Regions from separate parts of the Meiothermus sp. CFH 77666 genome, predicted to be linked through region 2. Evidence: riboswitches for the same ligand, from Rfam matches in the RefSeq annotation. Region 2 holds a riboswitch; each other region holds the start of a gene.

Region 1 (5,774 bases), on a different contig from region 2:
GCTCAGGGTGATGCTGCCAGCGCAGCCGGAAGGATTCGGGCGAGCGGAAGGAAAGCATGGCAATGGCCCGGCCAAGCTGCAAGCCCAGGGGCTGCTCGGCGTAGTACCCCCCCTGGTAGCCGGGGTCGGATAGCACCGCCTCCCTCGAGAGCCGGTTGAAGGCGCGGGCCCAGGGGCTGTGTACCGCTGGAGCTGCCAGCACCACCAGCTTATGCACACGCTGCGGATAGAGCAGGGCAAACTCGAGGGCCACCATGCCCCCTAAGCTGCCCCCCAAAAGGGTCACTTTCTCGATGCCCAAAAAATCCAGCAGCCGGGCCTGCGCGCGGGCCAGGTCGCGCACGGTCAGTTTGGGGAAGTCGGGGCCATAGGGCTGCCCGGTCTCCGGGTTGAGGGAAAGGGGGCCGGTAGAGCCGTAACAACTGCCGATGTGGTTGGCGCAGATGACGAAATACTTTTCGGTATCGAGCATCCGGCCCGGCCCGGCCAGCTCGTCCCACCAGCCATCGGGCCCAAAAGCCTGGTCAAGCCTGGGCAGGCTGCTGAGGGTTTCCTGGGTGTAGGTGCCGGCCAGGTGTGCTGAGCCGGTCCAGGCGTGGAACACCAGCACGGCATTGCTGCGGTCGAAGTTGAGCTGGCCGTAGGTTTCATATCGCAAGCGCAGCTCGGGCAGGATACCCCCATACTCGAGGCGGAACCCACCCGCAACCAGGGCCTGGGCCGGCACCGGAGGGGGCACCCGCCCCCGGCTTTTGGGGGGCTTGATCAACAGGGCCTCGTGGTCGCCCCAGGCTTCTTGAATCAGGAGGTCGGTCATGTATGGCTCCAGCGAGCTTGACTTTGGTTCAGACACCCACCCTGGCAGTCAGGGCTTGCTTGAGGTCGGCCTTGAGGTCGTCCAGGGCTTCCAAGCCCACACTGAGCCGCACCAGCTCGGGGTTCACGCCTGCACGGGCCTGCTCTTCGGGGGAGAGTTGGGAGTGCGTGGTGGAGGCCGGGTGGATGGCCAGGGTGCGGGTATCGCCTACGTTGGCCAGGTGCGATACCAGCTCGAGTCGGTTGATGAAGTTTTTAGCGGCCTCGTAACCCGCCTTAAGCCCAAAGGTAAGCACCGAGCCCGGCCTGCCCTTGAAGTACTTCTGGGCTTTGGCGTAGCTGGGGTGATCGTCGAGGCCAGGGTAGTTGACCCAGGCCACCTCGTCCTGCTCGCGCAGCCAGTGGGCCAGGGCCAGGGTGTTTTCCACGTGGCGCTCTGAGCGTAGCGAGAGGGTCTCGAGGCCCAGCAGCAACAGGAAGGCTTCAAATGGCCCCAGGCACTGCCCCTGGTCGCGCAGGCCGTCTATGCGGGCCTTGATAATGAAGGCCAGGTTGCCCAGAGCCTTGTGCAGCTCGAGGCCGTGGTAACCCGGTTGCGGCTCGGTAACCAGCGGGTAGCGCCCGTTACCCCAGTCAAAATTGCCTCCGTCCACAATCAGGCCCGCAATGGCCGCGCCATGTCCCCCGATCCATTTGGTGCCGGAATGGGTCACCACGTTGGCCCCCCACTCAATCGGGCGGAAGAGGTAGCCACCGTGCCCAAAGGTGTTATCCACAAAGAGGGCAATGCCTCGTTCCTGGGCGGCCTGGGCAATCAGCTCAAAGTCGGGGATGTTGAGGGCCGGGTTGCCCAGCGACTCCAGGTACCAGAAGCGGGTTCTGTCGTCCGAAAGACGGATAAAGTCCTCCACGCTCTCGGCGCTATCGGTAAAACGGCTCTCGATCCCCAGGCGGGGCAGCGTGACCTTGAACTGATTGATGCTGCCGCCATACAGGTTAGGGGTGGACACAAAGTTGTCGCCGGCCTGGGCAATGTTGGTAATGGCTAAAAACTGCGCCGCATGGCCCGAGCTGGTAGCCAGGGCGGCCACGCCCCCCTCCAGGGCAGCAATGCGCTTTTCCAGCACATCGGTGGTGGGGTTCATGATGCGGGTGTAGATGTTGCCGAACTCCTGCAGGGCAAAAAGCCGAGCCGCATGGTCGGCATCCTTGAACTGGTACGAGGTAGTGGCATAGATGGGCACCTGGCGGGCGCCGGTGGTGGGGTCGGGGCTGTAGCCTGCGTGCAGTTGAAGGGTTTCGAAGCGGTGTTTTTGCGACATACTGCTCTCCTACCGCGTGAATTTGGGGCGCTTTCGGTAGGAGTTTTGCCTGAAAGCAAAACCCCCTACCAGGCGTTCTTTTATGGCTGGAAGGGGGTCACGATCCGTGCATTCCCTTCTCTTATCTTTCTCGACTGCCAAACTATGCCAAGTTTCGAACGTTGTGTGCCTACAACATTCAGCAGTCGAGCCGGAATTAGCACCGTACAAAAAGGCCCTTGGTGATGAGCAAAGGCTTTTTTGTGGGTTGCTGCGACTTCGCAGGGCCGAATCCCTCCGCCGCTCTGGATAAAAGAACTTTTTGGTTGTGGCCGCGCCCCGGCGCGGATATCAGTGAGTGTAGAGAGATGGGGGAATTCTGTCAACCCGTAGTGCTAAGCAGGGTGTGTCCATGATTCAACCAAAGTCAAAACCAACCCGCAACGTAGCCTCACTTGATGTGATTTGCTTAGCGAATGCCGAATCTCGCAGCGCACAACGAGCAGCGTAAGTGGGGTATTGTGTACGACCTCGAGGCTTGGGTTGAAATGATTTGACGAAGCTCCTACGGCACAAACGGTTTTTCTGCTAGAGCATGACTACTTATTGATGACAGCCCCCAAGGGGGTTGAGGGATTTGCGGTTTGGGTCGATTTTGGGATACGCCCTGTTCAACAGACGGCCACTGTTGTGGTCAGGCGAAGGTTTTCTTGGAGCCGGATGGCTCAAAATATGTGAAGAGCACTCTAATCGGCCTGACCGCTTGCTGCCAGGGCCGCCAGGCTGGCTCTGCGGATCAATCCAAGGTAAGCAGCCGGGGCACGGGCCGGGCCCACGATAACCCCCTGTACGCCCCGGTAACTTCGGGGTAGCTGGAGCCAGCGGGTTTCACTCTTCGCGGCCAGCAACAGCAGCCCAGGCGCCAGCCAGGGCACTGTTTCTGAAGCCAGAGCCGCATCCACCCGTGATTGTATTGCCGAGGCCGGGACATCCTCATGGGGGATGGGCACAAATGATTCGTTAGCCCAGCTCAGTTTATGGGCCAGGTCGTGGAAGGTCTGCCAGTCGTCAATATCAATAAACCAGGGCCCAGCACCCCATTCAACCCGTTCAATCTTTTCTTGATGGGCCTTCAAGACCGCCCGGGCACCTAGATCGCCGCGAAGCTTTAGAACATCTGGAAAAAGCATCCTGGACAAAAAAACGGGCGGGCGTATCTGGCCCTGTTCACTGGCCGCCACCGCGAGCGCTCGAGGGTCGCGGTGCTGGATAGCCTGCTTGAGCTGTGCGAGTTTTTCCGGTGTTAGGGCGGGCATGTCGGCCAGAAACACCAGAACCCCCTGGGCCTCGGCGAGTACCCGCATACCCGCTTTCAGAGAGGTGCTCTGGCCGAATCGGTAATGGCGGTTCAGGACGGTGAGAACCCTGCAGCCCAGTTCGGGCGGCTGCCCTTCCAACCAGCGCTCCACTGCATACCGTGCAACCCTGGCCTCGCGACCCAAAACCACTGCAACTCGGCCATCGGCTACACGCGCAGCATGCTCCAGTACCCGAGTCAACAGGATATGGCCCTCCCCGGCGGGCAGCAGGAACTTGGGAACCCCAAACCTCGAGGCCCTGCCGGCAGAGAGCACGATCGCGTCAATCGGTGGCATATGCGGGGTATTCGCCGAGAAAGCAGGTCGGGGTAGGTTAGGTAGTCTGGCTAAAAAAGCTGAGCCTTCCGAAAAACTTTCAGGCGATCCACAAATCAAAATAACACTGCCAGGACTCTGCACCCTTCGGAGGTTAACCTTTCAGAATCCGCAAGACCCCTCCCACAAGACTACCCTTTGCTTAGACGAAGCCGGAGGTCTGGTGCAAACTGTAATCTCCAGCATGCTCAAGCGGGCTACAAGGTTTTAGATTAGCGGTGCTTGTCAAAAGCAAAAAGGGAGGTTGGACTGCATGATACCTGCGGCCTTTGAGTACAAACGCCCTATGTCCCTCGAGGAGGCCATTAGCCACCTGGCTGAACATGGCTACGATGCCAGGGTGCTGGCCGGGGGGCAAAGCCTGATCCCGGCCATGCGCTACCGCCTGGCCCAACCCTCCGTGCTGGTGGATATCAACAAACTCCCCAACCTGGGATATCTCAGTGAAGAAAACGGGATGCTTCGCATGGGTGCACTCGTACGTGACACCGATGTAGAGTTCAACAAACACATCCAGAGCAGGTATCATCTGATTAGCGATGTTTCGAGGGTGGTGGCCGACCCCATCGTGCGCTTCCGGGGTACGGTAGTAGGTTCGCTCTGCCACAACGACCCCTCCGGCGACTGGGCCGCTGCCGCGATTGCAGCACGAGCCCAGATGGTTATCCAGGGCAAAAATGGGTCTCGAGTTGAAGCCATTGATCAATTTTTAGTGGACAGCTTCGCTACCTCCATTGGCGAAGGGGAAATGGCGATTGAAGCACGCTTTCCAACTCCTAACGCCCTCACTTCGGGCGCCTACGAAAAAATTGAACGCAAGGTCGGTGATTACGCCACCGCTGCTGCCGCCGTGCAGATCGAGCTCAACCCCGATGGAACCATCAAAGAGGCCGGCATCGGCATCACGGCGGTAGCGCATATGGCGCTGAGGGTGGTGGAGGGCGAAAAGCTGTTGCGGGGTCAGAAGCCCACGCTCGAGCTGATCCGGGCCGCCGCCGAGGAGGCCCGCAAAATCGCCAACCCCAACCCCGACGCACGGGGGTCTGCGGAGTACAAGAAAGACATGGCCCGGGTACTGGTGGGCCGGGGTCTGATCAAGGCCCTGCGGCGCTTGAATGTGGTAGTGGCCTGACGACGCTAGGGAGAAAGCATGGAAATCACCCTGAAAATCAATGGTGTTGAAAAGAAGCTAAACGTAGAACCCCGCACCCTGCTGGCCCACGCCATTCGCGATGCAGGGCTCACCGGCACCCACATCGGCTGCGATAGCTCGTCGTGTGGGGTGTGTACGGTGGTGCTCGACGGCAAAACCGCCGTGAAGAGCTGCACCATGTTTGCAGTGATGGCCGAGGGGCACGAAATCACCACCATCGAAGGCATGGCCCAGGGCGGAAAGCTACACCCCCTGCAGCAAGCCTTTTACGATCAACACGGCTTGCAGTGCGGCTACTGCACCCCCGGCATGATTATGGCGGCACATGTACTACTGCAGCACAACCCCAACCCCACGGAAGAGGAGATTCGCTTTGGGCTCTCGGGCAACCTCTGCCGTTGTACGGGCTATCAGAACATCGTCAAGGCGGTGCAACAGGCTGCCCAGATGTTGCAGCAACCCGCAGGCGCCGCCGCAGACGATTAATCGTCACAGGGCAAATAGCTATCGGCCATCTGCTATCAGCACGACTGAAAGGAGCACCAATGGCAGTGGAAACTCCAAACCTCGAGCCCAAGGGTATCCAGGGGATTGGCAAGGCCATCAAACGCAAGGAAGACCCACGCTTCATCGTGGGCAAGGGCAACTACCTCGACGACATTAACCTACCCGGCATGTTGTACATGGCCCTGGTGCATAGCCCCTACGCCCACGCCAGGATTCTGAACATAGACGCCTCCGAAGCCCTCAAAATCCCCGGGGTCAAGGCGGTTATCACCGCAAAAGACCTCGCAGCCGCCGGTCTTTCCT
Region 2 (5,774 bases):
TCTTCATGGCTTACCCATTCCACTGCTTGCAAGCCCTCGGCAAGCATTTGCTGGATGTCGTGCGGGCTTTCCAACCCCACCGATAGGCGGATCATCTCCGGCCTGACCCCCGCTGCCAGACGGGCAGGCTCGGCAATTCGGGAATGGGTGGTTGTCCAGGGGTGCACCGCCAGGGTACGGGCATCGCCCACGTTGGGGGCCTGGATGATTCGCAGATGGGCCAGAAAACGGCTGGTTCCTTCTATCCCCCCCCGAATTCCAAAGGTCAGGATGCTACCAAACCCACCCCGCAGATACTGGGCCGCCCTGGGGTAGGCAGGGTCGGAGGGGAGGCCCGGATAGCGCACCCAGGCCACCTGGGGCTGGGACTCGAGCCACCGGGCAAGGGTCAGGGCGTTTTGACAAGCCCGCTCGATGCGCAGCTCGAGGGTCTCCAAACCCTGGAACAGCAGGTAGGCATTAAACGGCGAAAGTACCATACCGCCCAGCGATAGCCCCAGTTGGCGCACCCGCTCCAGAAAACATCGCGCCCCGAACTGCTCCCAGGGAATTTTGCCCTGGGCATCGGGGTTGGTGAACTGTGGGTAGTGCTGCCAGAGCGGGGTTTCCCGCGACAGCACCGCTCCCCCCAGAATCGAGCCGTGCCCGCTGGCCCACTTGGTCAGGCTGTGCACCACCACGTGCGCCCCGTGCTCGAGCGGGCGGGCCAGGGCCCCCACCGCGCCAAAGGTGTTGTCCACCACCAGGGCTACCCGGCGCTCTTCGCAAAGCCGGGCAAGCCCCTCTAGGTCTGGAAGTTGCAGCGATGGGTTCCCCAGCACTTCCACAAACACGGCCCTGGTTTGTTCATTCAAAACCGCCTGTACCGCCTCCACCTCGGGCTCCACAAAATGCACTCGAATACCCATCAGCCCAAACACCTGGTTCAAAAGCCCCACCGTGCCCCCGAACAAACCGGGGCTGGCCACAATTTCATCGCCCGAGCGCACCAGGGCCAGCAGGGTAGCAAAGCTGGCAGCTTGCCCCGAGGCCAGACACACCGCTCCGACGGCGCTTTCCAGCGCAGCCAGACGGGCCTCGAGGGCCGCTACTGTGGGGTTCTGGATGCGGGTGTAGGTGTAGCCCTGGTTGGTGGCAAATTTATAGGCTCCATCTTCCAGATCCGTAAACCCATAGGCAGCGGTGGCATAAATCGGCACCCCCACCGGGTGGTAGGGATCATGTTCGGGAAGCCCACTCAAAACAGCTAAACTGGCAAAATCCATAAACCCTCCTTCAGTGCTACTTGAAGAAGGGCACATCATCCCTTCTTCCATCTTTCCCCTGGGGTCTTTGCTGTGCCTAGCGACCACCGGGGCGGATTTGGCACCAGGCGCGGGTATTTCTCGGTAATGGGCGAGGCCACCCGCAGGTTGCCGCAGCTTCGTCGGGCCGTTCCCTCCACTGCTCTTGATAGAAGAACCACTCGCCCCAACGGGCAAGGTTCTCTGCAATGCTATGGGCTAAAAGTAGCAGCGTCAAGGCTGCCCGGAGCGCCTTGCTCCTTGACCGTGCAGTCGCCGTTTTTTGCAGTCTGTCAGCGTTTCCACCAAGAGGTGAAGGCAAAATAGAGGCCTCTTTACCAAATCCATCTGAACCTCTTGCCTTCTCCCCTGGACGGGAGAAAGTGGCGACACCCCGTCAGCGGCATGCAGGAATGACGTCAGTGAGGTCAATGGCTAGGTCTGGGGTGTCGTCGGATGAGGGGGCTTTGGAACGATTCTCAAAGATGACGATCCGGGTTTTGATATAACTCACCAGGGCAGCACTGCCCCAGTCTCCCCGGATTGCTTTGCGGCCAACGAAAACCAATTTTGGGGTCAAGCACGCAACTTCAGATGTACCCCACCCGCTTGAGTTCTGCCTCCACAGCAGCCAGCACCTGCCGGTAGGCCTCGTCCAAGGTTACCCCGCGCAGGGTAGCCCCCGCCGCAGGCACGTGGCCGCCCCCTCCCAGCTTTACCGCCACCGCCTGGGCCGAAACGCCGCCGCGGCTGCGGATGCTGAGCTTGATACCCTCCTCGCGCTCGCGCAAGAAGACTGCAATCTGGCTGCCTTCGGCATAGCGAATCATGCCCACAAAGTCGTCGGAGTCCTCTACCGTAACCTCGGAGGGCATGTGGGCCGTGACGAGCAGGCCGTTATAGTGAAACCCCACCGTGGAGAGTACCGCCCCCAGGGCCTTAAAGTAGCTAACCGGTCGCCACTGCAAGCGGTCGGTCAGCTCGGCCAAATGCACCCCATGCCCCACCAACTCGGCAGCGGTGTGGAGTACCTCGGGGGTGGTGTTGGCAAAGCGAAAGTTGCCGGTATCGGTAATGAGGCCGGTCAGCACCGGCGTGGCGATCTCGGGGTTCCAGGTCACCCCCAGCGCGTCTATCAAATCCTTGACCATCTGGGCCGTGGCGGCCTTGGAAGGGTCTACTACCGAAAGGTAGCCGAAACGGGGATTGGTGCCGTGGTGGTCAATGTTGATGACAAACCCTTCCACCGGCGCACCGGCCACCCGGCTCGGTTCGGCGGAGTCCAGCACCACCAGGGTGGCGCCTTCCGGCACATGGGTAATGGGCTCGCTGTATTCGTCTTCCTTCACCAGAAAACGCAGGTAACGCGGTGGGTCGGCAATCCAGGTCACTTTCTTGTCTAAAGCCTTGAGGGCTCGAGCCAGCCCCAGTGAAGACCCAATGGCATCGCCATCAGGATCCACGTGCGAGACGATGATGATGGGGCCCTCGAGCTCGCGCAGCGTGTCTGCAACGGTGCGAATCTTCTCCCAATAGCGCGGCTCGGGGCCGTTGAGTGCAGCATCCATAGCACCTAAACTATAACGGCTAACCGCGCTGGGAATTTGATGTTTCTGAGTTCTTGTGGGTAAGTCGCAAATTGCGAAGCGTAAGCACAGACCCCCCACAGGCTATAATCCCGGTTGGACTTATGGAACGACTCATCTCCCCTACCGCATCCCTCAAGGGTACCCTGCGCGTTCCCGGCGATAAATCGGTCACCCACCGGGGGCTGATGCTGGGCGCCCTGGCCCAGGGCGAAAGCACCCTCTACTACCCCCTCAAGGCCGGCGACACCCTCTCCACAGCCCAGGTCATGCGGCAGTTGGGGGCCGAGATTAGCGAGCAGGGCGAGCATTTTCGCATCAAAGGGGTGGGTCTCAAGCTCCACGAGCCCGCCGACGTACTGGACTGCGGCAACGCCGGAACCCTCATCCGGCTGGTGGCCGGAATTCTTTCGGGGCAGGAAATCTTCACGGTGCTCACCGGTGACGCCTCGCTGCGGCGGCGGCCCATGGGCCGGGTAACCACTCCTCTGCGGCAGATGGGGGCCCGCATTGAGGGGCGTGAGGGCGGCAAGCTGGCGCCCCTGGCCATACGCGGCGGTGGCCTGCGGGGCATCCACTACGAGCTTCCGGTGGCCAGCGCGCAGGTCAAAAGTGCGGTCTTGCTGGCTGGTCTGTTCGCCGAAGAGGACACCGAGGTGGTGGAGCCCGCCCCCACCCGCGACCATACCGAGCGGGTCTTCCGGCACTATGGCCTGCCCATCGAACTCGAGGGCCCCCTCATCCGCACCCGCCGGGCCGAGCCGTTCGCCGCCAAAGACCTGACCGTTCCGGGCGATTTCAGCAGCGCGGCCTTTTTCCTGGTGGCGGCCCTGATTACCCCCGACTCCGACCTCACCCTGGAGGGGGTGGGTCTCAACCCCACCCGCACCGGCCTGCTCACGGTGCTCAAGGAGATGGGCGCCGACCTGAGCTGGCAGGTCAGCGAAGGGCAGGACGGCGAACCGGTGGGCCGGATTCGAGCCCGTTCGTCCGCGCTCAAAGGGGTATCGGTAGACCCCAGGCTGATTCCGCTGATGGTGGACGAGGTGCCCATCCTGGCCGCCGCGGCAGCCTGGGCCGAGGGCGAGACCTTTATTCCCAACCTGGAGGAACTCCGCGTCAAGGAATCGGATCGCGTAGCGGCCATCGCTAAAAACCTGCAAAACCTGGGCGTGCCCGTCGAGGTGGGGCACGACTGGCTCAAAATTCGGGGCGGTAGCGTGCAGAGCGGCGGCATGGTGGAGCCTTTCCACGACCACCGCATCGCCATGGCCTTTGCGGTCTGCGGCCTGCCCACAGGGGTGGTGGTGAAGGAGGCCGAGTGGGCCAGCATCAGCTTTCCAAGCTTCTGGGAAGACCTGGAGCGGCTAGCGGGTAAGGTTTAGTGCAGTAGCCCCAGGAGTCTGAGCAAATGTCGAAATGTACGAGCAAACTCGAGATGTCACACCGATATGCGCTGAGGCAATCACAGGCTCGTATGTGCCGTGACCTCCCGCTTTCTGACTTGCGACCTGAGACCCAAGACATGGGGCAACTCGCCGGCTTTTTTGCAATAGCGTTCTGGCACTGCACCTAGCATATGCAAGGCATCATCACCATAGACGGCCCCTCCGCCTCGGGGAAAACCAGCGTGGCCAAGCTGGTCGCCCAGCGCCTGGGCATCCCCTACATCTCCAGCGGCCTGCTGTACCGGGCGGTGGCCCTGATGTGTTTGCTCGAGAACGTCTCCGCCGAGGAAATCGAGCAAAAGCTGGGGAAGTACCGCCTCGAGCTCAAGCCCACCCCCACCCAGAACCTGGTTTTTCTGGACGGCCACGAGGTGAGCGAGGCGTTGCACAGCCTCGAGGTAGACCAGATTGTCTCTGCCGTGGCCGTGCGCCCGGCCATCCGGCAGTACGTCAACGACGTACTACGCAGAATTCCGCCTCCGTTCGTGGTGGACGGGCGCGATATGGGCAGCACGGTTTTTCCCCAAGCCCAACACAAGTTTTATCTGACCGCCAGCCCCGAAGTGCGGGCCAGACGCCGCGTCCCCGAGCGGGATGCAGCCTTCGAGACGGTGCTGGCCGAAATCATCCGGCGCGACCAGGCCGACCACCAACAGAGCGCACCTGCCAGGGATGCCATCATCCTGGACACCAGCCACCTCGACCTCGACGGGGTGGTACGGGCGGTGCTCGAGCACATCGCCCCCTCGTCCTAGCACAACAGGGTTATACCAGCTTTACGCGGATAGTTTGGGCACTCCAAAGCCCCCTCATCAGGCAACACCCCAGATGCAGTCAATGGCGTGATAGCACTGGCGGGGTTTCGCCACCTTCTCCCGCAAGGGGTTCACATGGTTCTGGTATTACCCCTACCACCCTGCCCATCAACTGCGCAGCGACACCCCCCAAACAGCCCCGTACCCACCAGGGGTTGATTCTTAATACAACCCCATTTTTCCCGTAACACCCATAACGCCCCACCCCCGAAAGTGCCTCTGATAGGTGCTTTCCTGGATTGGCGTTACTTGCGGGGGCAAGTAACGGTTCTTTTCGCGCTTGACCTTGAGGTTTTTGCCTAGGTTGGGGTTAGCAAGAACTCTACGGAGCGAACCCTATGCATGAAAAACGCCATTCCATCCATATCTGGCTCTACCAAGCCATTGTACTTGCGCTAGTCGCGCTGCTGGCAGCCTGCGGTGGCCCAACCAGACCCACCGCCCTGCCCGCCAGCGATAACGGCTACCTGCTGACGGTGCCCATCACCGCCAGTGACACCCCCGAAGGCCTGGCCCAGCGCTACGGGGGCGAGGTGATTGCCTGGCTAGGGGAGCAGGCCATCCTGAAGCTCAGCAGCCAGGCCGCAGCCGCCCTGCAGGGGAGGGGGGTCTCGCTGCAGAACACCACCCTGCAACCCAACG
Region 3 (5,774 bases), on a different contig from region 2:
CCGATCCAGCCGGAATAGGCTCACCCGCCCGGCCAGGTTGACCTCGCCCTGGCTCAGGATGGCGGCCACCCCGGGGTGGGCGGGGTCGGTGGTGCGGTAGACCTCGAGGGCTTCCTTTTGCTTGTCGGGCCGGTACTGCTCCGCGACCTCCAAGAGCCCCACCGTCTCACCCTTTCGGGTCAGGCGCACCGTGCTGCGGTAACGCGGGGCCTCGGCCTCCGCCACGCTTAGGGTGATGGGGATGCTCCAGGGCAGGCCGCTGGCGAGGCGCATGTGCTCGACCACGCTCTTGTAGTCGGCCTCGCCCAAAAAACCCTCCAGCGGCGAGTACACACCGGTGGCGATGAGCTCGAGGTCGGCGTAGCTGCGCTCGGAGAGCTCGAGGGCGGGGAAATGGGCGTATTCGCGAGGATCGGCCTGCAACAAGCGGTTGACTAGCGTTCCGCCGTGCGGGGCGATGCGCCCCTGGCTCCACTGGCTCATGGCCGAACCTCCGGTCGGTTTTTGTGGACAAGGTTTGTCAACTTTTCCATATCGTCGAGCCTTACTTCCTCTGGCTTTGCGCTTAAAGGGCCTTCTCCCCCATCCACAGCCCGCACTCGGTCTTGCCCTTGCCCTCCCAGCGGCCCGCCCGCGCGTCCTCACCAGGGCGCACCGCTCGCGTGCAGGGCCAGCAGCCGATGCTCAGGAAGCCCGAGGCGTACAGGGGGTTGACCGGCAAGTCGTGCTCGCGAGCATAGGCCTCTAGCTGCTCCCGCGTCCAGTAGGCCAGCGGGTTGATGCGCAGGCGTTCACCCTCCTCGAGGAAACCGAGGAAGGCCCGGGTCGAGGCCTGATCGCGGCTCCTGGCATTGAGCAGGGCGCTGGGCCGCTTGAGGGCCAGGTAGTCCCGCAAGGGAGCGACCTTGCGCACCGCGCAACAACCATCCGGGTCGCTGCGGTAGCGCTCTTCCCCCCAGGGTTCCTCTTCCAGGCCGGCACTGAGGGTGACGAAGCGCAGCTGTGGGTAGCGCTCCTTGAGGCGATCGCGGGTTTGCAGCGTCTGGGGGAAGTGGTAACCGGTGTCCACGAACACCACCTCGCCCGTGTATCCCGCTTTGGCGGCCAGGTCGATGAGCACGACGCCATTGAGGTTGAACCCGCTGGGCATGAGCAGATCGGGGTAATTCTCCAGTGCCCATCGAATGACGAGCATGGGATCGGTCCCCGCGTCCCAGGTATCGGGGGTTGAAGCCTTCGATGCCTTCACGCCCGCACCCGCACTTCCACACCCAGGCGCTCGAGCGCGCCCAGCAAGCGGTCGAGGCTCTCCTGGAGGCTTAGCTGATCAGTCCGCAGGTGCAGATCGGGGTTCAAGGGCGGTTCATAGGGATCGGAAACCCCGGTGAAATTGGCGATCTCTCCCCTGAGCGCCCTGGCATAAAGCCCCTTCACGTCGCGCTGAACCAGCACCTCCAGCGGCGCGTCCACGAAAACCTCGAGCTTCCTCGGAGCCTGGGAAAGCACCTCCTCGCGGGTAGCCCGGTAGGGGCTGATCGCGCTCACCAGCACGATCACGCCGTGCTTGGCTAGCAGGTTGGCCACGAAGCCGATGCGCCTTATGTTGGTGTCGCGGTCCTCTCGGCTGAAGCCAAGCCCCTTCGACAGGTGCTCGCGCACCACGTCGCCATCGAGGTGCTCGACCTTCTGGCCCGCTTCGTAGAGGTGAACCTCGAGGGCTTTTGCCAGCGTGGTCTTGCCTGCGCCGGAAAGCCCGGTAAACCAGACCACCACCCCGCTCATGCTTCGGCCCAACCCGCGTAGCTGTCCAGCAGCACCCGCCAGGCATTGCGGGCCGCCACGTCCGCTACCAGCGCCACAGCCGCCAGCACCCAGGCCGCGAAGCCGGGGTGGTGCAGCGTCACTTCCTGTTCAGAGCCGGTGCGGGCGTCGAGCCGGGTGGGGCCGAACTTCACCTCCACCGGCTGCGCCACGCCCTCGAGGTAGGCCCAGCCCGAGGCTGAATCCTCTGAAAACTCCAACTGCGCGCTCGAGCCGTGCTCGGCCCCCACCAGGCGAAGCTGGAGGCGCTTCCCCCCGTGCTGAGCATGCAGGGCAAAGGCCCGCCCGCTGCTGGCCACCGAGCCCAGAAGCTGGCCCTGATGGGCCTCGAGGTACACGTTCTCGCCGAAGATCGCCCCACCCAGCCGCCCCACGAGCCGCTTGCCATCCCAAGCAAGCTGCACGCGGTAGCTCATGCCGGAGCGCCGCACCTCGCCATGGATGCGCTGCGCGGCTGAAAAAGCCTCGAGGGATGAAGGGTGTTTTCCCAAGTTATGAACGGGTTCGTGGTTCAACAAGTTCATGGTGTGCTCCCATAGCAGACGATTCCAAGTGCCGACGGCCAGCGACGAGGCTAGGACAACAGCGCCCGGAACACGAAAGCACACGCATGATCTGAGACTTGGACATAGCTTCCAGCACAAAAACCTCCTTATCTTCCCCGGACGGTGTCCGGGCCGGAATTGGCACCTACGCAGAAACGCTTCAGATTGCTGGCTGAAAGCCCCTACGGGTTGCCGCAGCTTCGCAGGGCCGTTCCCTCCGCTGCTCTGGATAAGACCCGAGGGTGCTGCCGCACCCATCCCGACTTAAAGCCGGGATGGAAGGTAGGCTAGCATAATTGATAAAACTTGTAAACTATTGGCGACGGTGTTCATCTACCTAACTGCTTCAGTCAGGGCTGAGCTGGCGGTACTCTTGCTCCAAGGCACCCTGGGTCTCGGCCCTGCGTCCATTCAAGGCGGCTTTACCACCTTCCAGGAAGCGTTGCCGCCACTTGTATTGAGCCTGGATCGCAAAAGACCGGTGCTCTGGTAACTTGTTTTACAGATTGTTTTGAAGCCCGGTCATTGCCAAAGTTTACTTTGTACGTCACATCGAGGGGACATTCGCGTGTATCGAAATCTTTGTTGCCAGACCACTAGGTGGTCTCGCTTTGGTGAAGCATTACAAGTACGATGAGGTAACGATGCAGCTCAAACCAGGCCTGTACCAGCACTACAAGGGCAAGCACTACTGGGTGCACGGCCTGGCCCGGCATTCCGAAACCGAGGAGTGGTATGTGGTCTACGAAACCCGTTATGGCGTCGAGCCCGAAACCCTGTGGATACGTCCCCTGGCCATGTTTTTAGAAGATGTGGAAGTAGACGGCAAACCCGTACCGCGATTTCGCTACCTGGGGGAAAACTCGAGCCCCAAACAACAATGAAGTGCTTCCTGTCTTGCTACAAACACCCGCAACTTGTACAAGAAGCCTGTTCCATCACAACAGCCCGCGAATGGCCCCGCCCTCTACCATGATGGCCTGACCGGTCAGATAGCTGGCCCTGGCCGATAACAAAAAAGCCGCCACATCGGCTATCTCCTGCGGCGAGGCCATGCGGCCTGCCGGAATTTGTGTGGTCTGCTGGGCATAGGCTGCTTCCAGGCTGATGCCCTGGTTCTGGGCACGGAAAGCAAATACCTCTTCGACCCGCTCGGTAAGGGTATAGCCTGGCCCCAGGGTGTTGACCGTAATGCCTGCTGCTGCTACTTCCCTGGCGAGGGTTTTGGCATAGCCGGTCAGCGCAGCGCGAAGGGTGTTGGAAAGGGCCAGGTTCTCGATGGGTTCTTTAACGGCCAGAGAGGTAATAAAGAGGATTCGTCCGAAGTGCCGCGACTGCATCCCCGGTAGCAAGGCATTCACCAGATTCACCATCGGGTACAACAACTGCTCGGCAGCAACCTGAAAGTCCTGGGCTTTCAAATGCTGGGCTGCACCGGGCTTAGGGCCGCCCGTGTTGCCGAGAAAGAGTTCAACAGTTCCCAGACTCTGGGCCTTAGCCACCAGTCGCTCCAGTTCATCCGGTCTGGCAATATCGGCGGAAATCGCATGGGCTTCTCCACCATCCCGCTCGATTTCGCGCACCAGCTCTTGCAGTCTTTCCATGTTGCGTGCAGCAACCACCACTTTTACACCTTCCTTCGCCAAGGTAGTGGCAATGGCCCGCCCAATCCCCTGCGAAGCCCCCGTCACCAGCGCCAGTTTGCCCGCGATTCCAAGATCCATAAGCCATATTACGGAAATCGGCCAGCACAATTCCAACACCCAGGCCGTTTCTCCAGCGGGCCGATGGCTATAGTAGCGAAATATACCCGGATAGTTTTTTGAGTGGCATTCCTAATACCCCTTGTCCGGCGACACCCCATGCGCAGCTTTTGACGTCTCTGACATTTTTTCTACATGTCGCTGACGGGGTGCCGTCACCTTCTCCCGCAAGGGGAGAACAAAAGGGGGTTCAGGTTAGTTTGGTATATGCCAAAAGTCGAAAGCCCTGGTTCAGGCCATGAAATGAAACCTGAGACTTGTTATGGCTACTTCAAGGGCTTCAGATACCAGCTCAGGGTGGGACCGCTATCGCGCAGGTGCTCAAAGCCGACCCGCTCCCAGAAACGTTTGGCCTGTTCGTTATTGCCATACACCACCGCATAGAGCCGATCCATCCGGCCACGAAGCAGGGTCTCGAGCCGCTCTACAGCCGCCTTGCCCAGGCCCCGCCCTTGCAGGCTTTCGTCTATCAGCAACAGGCTGATGGTAGCCGAGTGCAGATCGGGGTAGGCCACCTTATAGTCCAGAAAACCCACCACTCGGTCTTCACGCTGCAACAACACGGCCTGCCGCCGGGTATCGTGGCGCAGGGTCTCGAGCTCGCGCCGAATATCGTTGAGGGTGGGCGTGTCACCCCCAATCAGGGCAATGTAGGTGGGACAATTCAAGTACAGATTATGCACAACAGAAGCCGAATCGGCGTTGACGGGCAGGAAGTCGAGTTGCACAGAGACTTTCATGATCTGCCCTGATTGTATCTGCCCACATTTGATTTGGGTGTAATTTGCAACCCAGCGCTTGTGTCTATCGTCACATAATAACTGCATCTTGGACGCAAAAATGCTAGTTTTTCAAGGCGGGATCAGGCTCTTATCATTTGCCTGAGGATCGTCGTTTCAACCCCTCACCCGGCGACAGCGGTGACCGCCAGAATTGTTTTATTGGGCAAAAGGAGCACCAAACCAGCCGGCGCTGTCGCCACCCTCTCCCGCAAGGAAAGGGGAAAACGATAAAAGCCTGAAGGCGGGATGAAATTCTTTGCATACGCGAGGGCTTCGGTGACACCAGTCCTTGTCGTGGCCGTGACCGCCCGTTCAGGCGGGCAGTGTTTTGTCCAGGACGAAGACTGCTCCATTTCACGAGACTATCCCGCAATAAAAACCCTCGGTTGCCCGAGGGTGCAAAAAGCTCCAAAAACTGGACTAAAAACGCTTGGCCGCTTCCACCACACTTACATTAGCGGCCTGGGGACCTTTACCATTCTTGCCCGGCTCAATCTCGAAGGTCACCACATCGCCTTCGTTCAGGGTGCGGAAGCCACGGGACTGGATAGCACTGTAGTGAACAAATACGTCCGGCTCTCCTTCTTCACGCTGAATAAAGCCATAGCCCTTTTCCGCATTGAACCACTTCACTTTGCCTTTTTGCATACTGCTCCTTATCACGGGCAACCCTGCTACAGTGCTAACCCGGCCCAGGACCAAGGCGCTGAACTACCCAACATTCATCTGCCCGCTCCTTCTGCCACGAAATGAGCCTTTTCGTAGCCAGGGCTGCGGGCAAAACAACATGGGCCACCTCAGAAAACTCCCAGACGCCTCAAGATAGCACCCCGAGGCGCTTGGTGTCTACCATATCCAGCAAA

What was found. A riboswitch is a leader RNA that binds a small molecule or an ion and turns the genes downstream of it on or off. The one in region 2 is predicted to bind S-adenosylmethionine.
Region 1: linked by a shared signal. The riboswitch ahead of J3L12_RS01205 (PLP-dependent transferase) and the one ahead of J3L12_RS01815 (aminotransferase class I/II-fold pyridoxal phosphate-dependent enzyme) in region 2 are both predicted to bind S-adenosylmethionine.
Region 3: linked by a shared signal. The riboswitch ahead of J3L12_RS13130 (hypothetical protein) and the one ahead of J3L12_RS01815 (aminotransferase class I/II-fold pyridoxal phosphate-dependent enzyme) in region 2 are both predicted to bind S-adenosylmethionine.

Annotation. Positions count from the first base shown of each region.
Region 1 covers NZ_JAGDFV010000001.1:263,632-269,405, forward strand. The annotation lists gene metX (homoserine O-acetyltransferase) at 1-817, opposite strand, end outside; gene J3L12_RS01205 (PLP-dependent transferase) at 846-2,138, opposite strand; SAM riboswitch class I at 2,257-2,433, opposite strand; gene J3L12_RS01210 (nucleotidyltransferase family protein) at 2,864-3,772, opposite strand; gene J3L12_RS01215 (xanthine dehydrogenase family protein subunit M) at 4,065-4,943, shown strand; gene J3L12_RS01220 ((2Fe-2S)-binding protein) at 4,962-5,450, shown strand; gene J3L12_RS01225 (aerobic carbon-monoxide dehydrogenase large subunit) at 5,510-5,774, shown strand, end outside.
Region 2 covers NZ_JAGDFV010000002.1:53,864-59,637, reverse strand. The annotation lists gene J3L12_RS01815 (aminotransferase class I/II-fold pyridoxal phosphate-dependent enzyme) at 1-1,265, opposite strand, end outside; gene metF (methylenetetrahydrofolate reductase [NAD(P)H]) at 1-7, opposite strand, end outside; SAM riboswitch class I at 1,310-1,459, opposite strand; gene J3L12_RS01810 (bifunctional oligoribonuclease/PAP phosphatase NrnA) at 1,874-2,851, opposite strand; gene aroA (3-phosphoshikimate 1-carboxyvinyltransferase) at 2,974-4,254, shown strand; gene cmk ((d)CMP kinase) at 4,449-5,072, shown strand; gene J3L12_RS01795 (S8 family serine peptidase) at 5,471-5,774, shown strand, end outside.
Region 3 covers NZ_JAGDFV010000027.1:22,379-28,152, forward strand. The annotation lists gene sat (sulfate adenylyltransferase) at 1-483, opposite strand, end outside; gene J3L12_RS13120 (phosphoadenylyl-sulfate reductase) at 566-1,195, opposite strand; gene cysC (adenylyl-sulfate kinase) at 1,246-1,782, opposite strand; gene J3L12_RS13130 (hypothetical protein) at 1,779-2,345, opposite strand; SAM riboswitch class I at 2,471-2,602, opposite strand; gene J3L12_RS13135 (DUF1653 domain-containing protein) at 3,011-3,250, shown strand; gene J3L12_RS13140 (SDR family oxidoreductase) at 3,305-4,090, opposite strand; gene J3L12_RS13145 (GNAT family N-acetyltransferase) at 4,396-4,869, opposite strand; gene J3L12_RS13150 (cold-shock protein) at 5,332-5,559, opposite strand.